3 regions of the Leptospira neocaledonica genome follow, and region 3 is predicted to be linked to each of the others. Evidence: riboswitches for the same ligand, from Rfam matches in the RefSeq annotation. Region 3 holds a riboswitch; each other region holds the start of a gene.
The links. A riboswitch is a leader RNA that binds a small molecule or an ion and turns the genes downstream of it on or off. The one in region 3 is predicted to bind cobalamin.
Positions count from the first base shown of each region.

Region 1 (2,269 bases), on a different contig from region 3:
TTTTTCCCAAAACCTCCAGAGAAGTCCCGTCTTAGGATTCGAAAATTCAGTAGTTTTAGTGGCAGAAGCAAATGGATCCTGTTTTCTGTACCAAGGCTCGTCAGATTGGAATTTATCTCTGTAAGAATCCCAAGAAACTCCCGGAGTCAAAACTAATTTACCATCAAAAAATCGGAACTCGTCCTCCACCTGAAAAGTAGTGTAAGTCCTAGTCTTTCCAGGCTCGTATTTTAGATCTATATTTTGAGGTGTACTTCTGGATCTTTCGAATGTTTCCCTTTCTATCCCCGCATGAAATTTTAAAATTTGATAATATTCTAATAAATAGAGTGTAGGAGTGATCTGGAATCCTGACTGTCCCATAAAAGCCGTAGAATTAGGTGTCCCCTTGGAGAATTCCGATTTAGGATCGAATAGATCGTCATTTGTAAACGAAGTGAAAGCCCTAGTTTCCAACCTCAATAACCCGTCGAACAAACCTTTTGTATCCGTTCCTAGAGAAGAAGTATTTCTGAGATATCTGCGATGAACTTGTTGGGTTTGGTTACTTGCAGGTCCAGGAATTCCATGAAATCTATAATTTAGATCATTCCAAAATTTGATTTTGGTAGCACCAATGTCTCCGCTGAGTCCAATCATGCCGGAAGTTCTTTCGTACTGAGCATTCCTTCTTCTATCAATCGTATCATCCAATGGATTGACGAGTAAGGTCCCATGATTATTTAAATAGGAAAAATTTTGGTCCGATTTTTCTCCCAATAAGAATACGCTCGTCCCGATCCCGCCATAAGTCCCGGTATGCGTTACGCTACTCTTCCCGGTATTAAAACTTCCCGCGCCTATATTAACACGAGTTTTAGGGGGGCCTCCTCCGGTTCTAGTAACTAAATTTACACTTCCTCCGATTGCGGATCCAGAAAATCCTACAGGTGCACCACTTCTATAAACTTCTATACTTTGTAGATTGTCGAAGGGAAGATCCGCGAGGTTTACTTCTCCTCCTTGGGCATTATTAAAAGGAACTCCGTCTATAAAGATCCTGGTTTGATTCGGATTCGTTCCTCGAAGTGAAAGAGTAGAATAAGAACCTAATCCTCCGTATCTTCTGATCCTGACACCAGCTTCTCTTTCTAAAACGTCCGGAAGGTTCGTATAACGTGCATTGTATTGGTCCAGATCGATGGAAGTCTGGAAACCAGTTGGGTTCTTTCTGAAATTTTCAGGTTGCGAGTTTGAGCTGGTCTTTCCCACCACTTTTACAGCGGAAGTTTCCGTCTTTTGGTTCTCTTGGGAAAATATTTGGACGGAAACTAAAAAGAGCCCTAGATGAAGGATCTTACCGAATCGTTTGGGTCTTTTGTTCATGAGGCCTTAACTCCCGAAAGCCAAAGTATTGAAAGCAGCTCTGATAGGTTTTCTGACTCACGCCCGGTTCGGACCCTTCCCGTCTTTCGACAGTGGTTTTGTCAGACCATTTTGGCGTTTACAGCTGCGGGTACAGCTCCGGATTTTCACCGGATTCCCTTTTCAGATCTACTTGCAAGACCAGGTTCCCAACCCAAGTCGGAGGGGCAATCTGAAAAAGGTTTGGCCGCCTCTTGCTTACGCAAGACCGGGCTGCTCCGGGCTCGGACATTCGTCCTCGTCCTTCGCTTACGCTTACGACGCTTCGCGCCCTTCACATCCCTGGCGGATTTTGTAAGTGAAAGACTCGCGTTGACATATCGCCTCTTCCCTTAGATTTTTTTCACGCAGAGGCGCAAAGACGCAGAGTAACGAAGACCCGTCCTGTAGGAGTTCCTACAGGAGGATTTTTCAAGAATAGAAAGAAATATTTTCTTGATGTAAGATAAAAACCGGAAAGGATTCACGAATTCGTGACCCAAAGGGAAATCCCTTCGGGTCTACCTACATAACAGGGAGCACCGAACTCGAATGAAACGAATTCCATCCTTAAGATTTCTTTTATTAGGAATCTTTCTTTTAACTACCTCATCCTTATCCGCGGCCGGAACGTATTCCGAAGGTTGGACGGTTGCAAAATTGATCCAATTTGAAAGCAGAGGGGTCATTTTCGAATCCTATGAAGGTCTTTTAGAAGTTTATACTATAACCGATTCCGAAACCTGCGATGAGCTGAAGGACGAATGTTATACTCCTACTAAACAAAAGATAGAATTCAGCGTTCGTCCTGAAAACGCGGATGTTGTGAACTTCTTAAGCAAAAATTTAAACCAAGAAATTTTAGTCCAATATAGAATCCACAGAT
Region 1 is NZ_NPEA01000005.1:217,582-219,850, reverse strand. Features, by position in the region: gene CH365_RS10245 (TonB-dependent receptor plug domain-containing protein) at 1-1,365, opposite strand, end outside; cobalamin riboswitch at 1,391-1,560, opposite strand; gene lsa26 (surface adhesion protein Lsa26) at 1,936-2,269, shown strand, end outside.
Region 1: another riboswitch for cobalamin. It lies ahead of CH365_RS10245 (TonB-dependent receptor plug domain-containing protein); the one in region 3 lies ahead of CH365_RS02720 (hypothetical protein).

Region 2 (2,269 bases), on a different contig from region 3:
TTTGGCCTTGGATTCTCCCGTATTCAGTATCATAGGAATGAAAAGGCAAGATTTGTTTTGGGACCAAACCGGGAATTTAAGATTTTGGAACAAGTTCTCGAATTCTTTATTTAAAAAGTTTCGAATTAGATTGAATAGTTTCCTAAAAAGGGAAACCTTGCCCGCATCGAAGAGAATTTTTAAATATGTCATTTAGCAGATACAAAGGTAAAAAAGTATTTATAACAGGCGGCTCCGCAGGCATAGGCAAAGGAATTGCCATGGAATTAGCTAGGGCTGGAGCAAGTGTAATCGTTTCAGCCAGAGGAAAGTCTAACTTAGAAAAAACAGTCCAGGAATTGAAGGCTGTAGGAACTCCAACGGCTATCTTCGGATTCGCAGTTTTGGATGTTTCAGATAAAAAGGCCCTTGAAAAAGAAGCCAAAAAGGCAATCCAAACCTTAGGAGGACTAGACCTCCTAATTTGTAGTAGCGGTTTTGCAAAAGCAGGAGAAGCTTCCGATCTGGACGACGAAGTTTATAGAAATCTAATGGATGTGAACTACTTTGGTCACGTGAATAGTGCACTTGCATTTAGGGATCATTTTGCTAAACAAAAAAGCGGAGAGATCGTATTCTTAGCCTCTACATTGGCATTCTTTTCGATCTACGGATATGGGGCTTATTCGGCAAGTAAGTTTGCTATCGTAGGTTTTGCACAAGGTTTTCGCCAAGAAATGATGCTTCATGGTGTGAAGGTGAAATTATTTCTTCCTCCTACTACAGACACTCCCGGTTTGGAAAAAGAGAATACAGATAAACCTGAATTGAGTAAGGAAATAGAAATGGGATCCGCATTAAATAGAGTGCATTCGATTGATTCAGTAGCGAAGGCAATTTTAAAATGGATCCCGAATACTAAATTTGTCGGATACACAGGTTGGGATTCATGGCTTCAATATTTTTTATTTAGACATTTTCCCGAATTCAGTATTAAACTTACCGATTCCGAATTAAAAGCGGCTCAGTCCAGACTAAATAAGAAAAAACAAAAAGTATAAGCAGCGACTATATATTTTTATTCGATCCGAAAATAAAATACTATACAAAATGGCGCAGCTAAATAGATCCTAAAATCTCAGTCTATTTTTGTAGGAACATAGATGGTCTCATCTATGGGAAGACGGTGCAATTCCGTCACGGTACCCGCCGCTGTAAGAGGGACGAAAGGCACAAGATGTCACTGGGTGTAAAACCTGGGAAGACGTGCCGAGTAGGTTGATCTCGAGTCAGAAAACGACCTTACAAAAATCCTGAAGCTACGTGACCCAGTCTCGGATGTAAGACGATTACGTAACTAAACTCAATAATTTTGCTTATACGATGCTTCGGCGCGATCTTTTGCGTTCGAATATCGTTTATATCTTGTTAGGTGAAGATCTCTTAGGAGGGATTTTTATGCGCTCGATTTCCGTTTCGAAGGATTTTTCGGGAGCCAAAGTATGGCTTCGAGGTTCCGTTTTAGCTTTAACCGTGTTCCTTGCATTTTCTACGATCTATGCAGTAGGTCTTGAACCTATGGTGTATTTGCACGATACTTTTCACGATATAAGACATTCTACGGGTTTTCCATGCCATTAAGATCAGGATTTTCTGATCTTTTAAGGACCGGGTTATTATCCGGTCTGGTATCTGGTCTGGTTTTGGGAATTTTAGTTTGTGTTTGGAATCTTCCTCTGATCCTAGAAGCGGAGAAGTTTGAATCCAAATCGATATCTGAAAATTCAGATAAAGCCGAAACGCATGTACACTCACACGGGCATGGAGAAATCCATTCTCATACAAATATGCAGTCCACCCTGTCTGAAAAAACTGAGAATGATGGACTATGGCAAAAGAGGAACCTTGGAACAATCATCGGCTCTGCTCTATTAGGAATTTCTTTTGGAATCTTGCTCTCGGTTTGGCTGATCTTATTCCCTCCTAACGGATTTTTAGAAAGTCCCAACTTTTCCAAAGCGGTCCTCTTAAGTATTTTGTTTACGTTCGGAGGATTTTTAATCTTCTTCGGGATCCCGTTCTTAGGACTTCCTCCTGAGTTGCCAGGTAGAGCCTCGGGTGCATACGATTATCCAAAAAGACAGGCCTGGTGGTATCTCTGTGTAGGCTCCAGTTTAGCAGGTGTTTTAGTAGCTCGGGTCCTTCTAAATTATTTAAGAATTCATAATGTATTAAAATGGACTATGGCGGCGGCGACGGCTCTATTTTTTATAGGGCTTCCCTTCTATCT
Region 2 is NZ_NPEA01000001.1:508,967-511,235, forward strand. Features, by position in the region: gene CH365_RS02320 (Crp/Fnr family transcriptional regulator) at 1-93, opposite strand, end outside; gene CH365_RS02325 (SDR family NAD(P)-dependent oxidoreductase) at 186-1,040, shown strand; cobalamin riboswitch at 1,116-1,299, shown strand; gene CH365_RS02330 (CbtB domain-containing protein) at 1,438-1,620, shown strand; gene CH365_RS02335 (CbtA family protein) at 1,611-2,269, shown strand, end outside.
Region 2: another riboswitch for cobalamin. It lies ahead of CH365_RS02330 (CbtB domain-containing protein); the one in region 3 lies ahead of CH365_RS02720 (hypothetical protein).

Region 3 (2,269 bases):
TCGAAAACGATAAAGTCAACACCTGTACCGTTAGTCACGGTTGCTCCATTCCAAGAGAGGATCAGAAAATTATCCGGATCTGTAGAACCCATGGTATAAACATCTACACCGCCTGAGTTCTGTCCTCCCCCGCAAACTCCGTTGATCGCTTTTACAGGATCTTTATATCGAATGCTAGGATTACTACCTGGGGCACTGACTATAGTATTCGCTAAAAGATATTCCGGGTCTATAGTTCCAGGAGGACAATTTTCGGAAGTCGAGACGGAATTTTGTCCGGTCAGTAATAGTCCGGTCAGATCAGTGCTGCTTCCTGAGCCGTCACAACTTATGAGAAAGAGAAAAATAAACATTCCAAAAAACGCGAATTTACTTATTTGTTTCATACGTTGTGACTCTCCTTTGAATTTTGAAATATTTATTGTGGAACTGCGTAATTCCAGCCGAAGCTCGCAGCACCGCAGCCGTTCGTTTTGTAATTCGAATGATCACTTACGATCGAATTACTTTTGACATCGGCGAGAGTGTTTTCCGCGTATACGGCTTGGCAAAATTCAAAACAAATAGATGCGCCGCCTGGGCAATCGTTTGTATGAGGCGTAGCCCAATCCATTCTTCCGTATTTGCTCGGATTAAATGCATCGTCTGCGGAAAACTGATAATAGAAACGTTTATTTGCGATATCAATTTCCAGAATAGTCAACTGTTGAGAGCCGGGTTCTTTCCAACTAGTTTGAGTTACAACTGAGCTTCCTGCTGATCCTCCGTCTGTTCCGCCGGTATAAAAGCCAAGATTCCAAGATCCTTTAATTTCAAAATTGTTGGCCTGGACGATCGCCATGATTAAGGCGTTATTATCCGACTCTGACTTTTCTGTCTCGAAACAAGCGGTGTTGATTAATGATAAAGCGAATAGTAGGATTATCGCTTTTGTCCTGAATTTTCTCATTTTTCTCTCCTGATTTCTGCCGGATGTCGCGGAAAAGAAATATAAGCAAATAACGTTAGTCTATCATTGATCTTGTATAGATCAGAACGATTTGGTATTTGCGGCGATTTTTCTTCTTCCCGTTCGAGAGCCCCGACATTTTTGCTTTCGGGGCCCCTTCGCGGACAGCGCGGAAGCGCTAAGGCGAGATTTACGATACCCCCCAACCTCGAGGTTAAAGTATCGCGGGGAAGATCTGGCTTATTCCGTTTAAGGCGGACATCACAGTTGCGGGTCAGCGCGGGATTTTCACCCGACTTCCTCCCTGAAAGCGTAATTCCAGGTTTTGGTTTAGCACTTCCCCTGGCAAGGGAAAAACCATTAGGATGCTGAAGCAGTCTATTCCTTGCAATATCCAAATAAATCGGCGATATTTTAAACTTACGAACGAATAGGAACGATTCGGTACATAATTTCATATCAATGAGACATTCTACTTCGCAAAAAATTCGGGAAAGATCTTTCATAGACCGAAAATAAAAGAGAGAGTTCTAATAAAACTTCTAAAGAGGAATCCGATGAAAATAACCCGATCTACTTTTCTAAAAGCCGGAATTTTAACCGCCGCAGCTTTATTGGGAAGTCGTAAGGGAAATTTATCCGCTCAGAATACAAACTCTGGGAAGAAGGTGATCGTACTTGGCGGAGGACTTTCGGGACTTTATTCGGCATACATATTAGGAAAAACAGGAAGTAAAGTAACTCTGATAGAAGCCACAGATAGAGTGGGAGGAAGAGTTAAATCAGTACAAGATCCCTCCGGTCACGTTATGGATTTGGGAGCTGAATGGGTTTCTTCCGATGATAAAACAGTTCGTAGTTTAGTTAGAGAACTTGGATTAAAATTACAAGCTTCTCCCTTAGTTCCTGATCTGTTTTTAGGAACTTATAGAAAAGCGGGAACTTGGGAGCTTTCTTCCAAATCGCAAGAGATCCTGACTAAGTTAGTATCACAAAATTCTAAATTAGATACAGCTCAGCAACAAGCTTTGGATCGTATAAGTTTTTATAATTATTTAATATACCAAGGGGTCAGTCCGGAAGATCTGACTTTACTCGGTCATAAATTATCTCTTCATTATGGGGATAGTATCCGAGTTTTGTCTGCCGAAAAAGTTTTAAGCGATCTTTCGCAATTTCCTCAAAGAAATAGCAGAATAGAAGGTGGAATGGAAAGTATCGCAAAAACCTTGGTGATGAATATAGAAAACACCGAGTTCGTTTTTTCGGATCCTGTCTTATCTGTGGAGCAAGATTCTGCAGGAGTCACTGTAACAACTG
Region 3 is NZ_NPEA01000002.1:69,818-72,086, forward strand. Features, by position in the region: gene CH365_RS02715 (LIC_13355 family lipoprotein) at 1-386, opposite strand, end outside; gene CH365_RS02720 (hypothetical protein) at 419-949, opposite strand; adenosylcobalamin (AdoCbl) riboswitch at 1,141-1,267, opposite strand; gene CH365_RS02725 (flavin monoamine oxidase family protein) at 1,507-2,269, shown strand, end outside.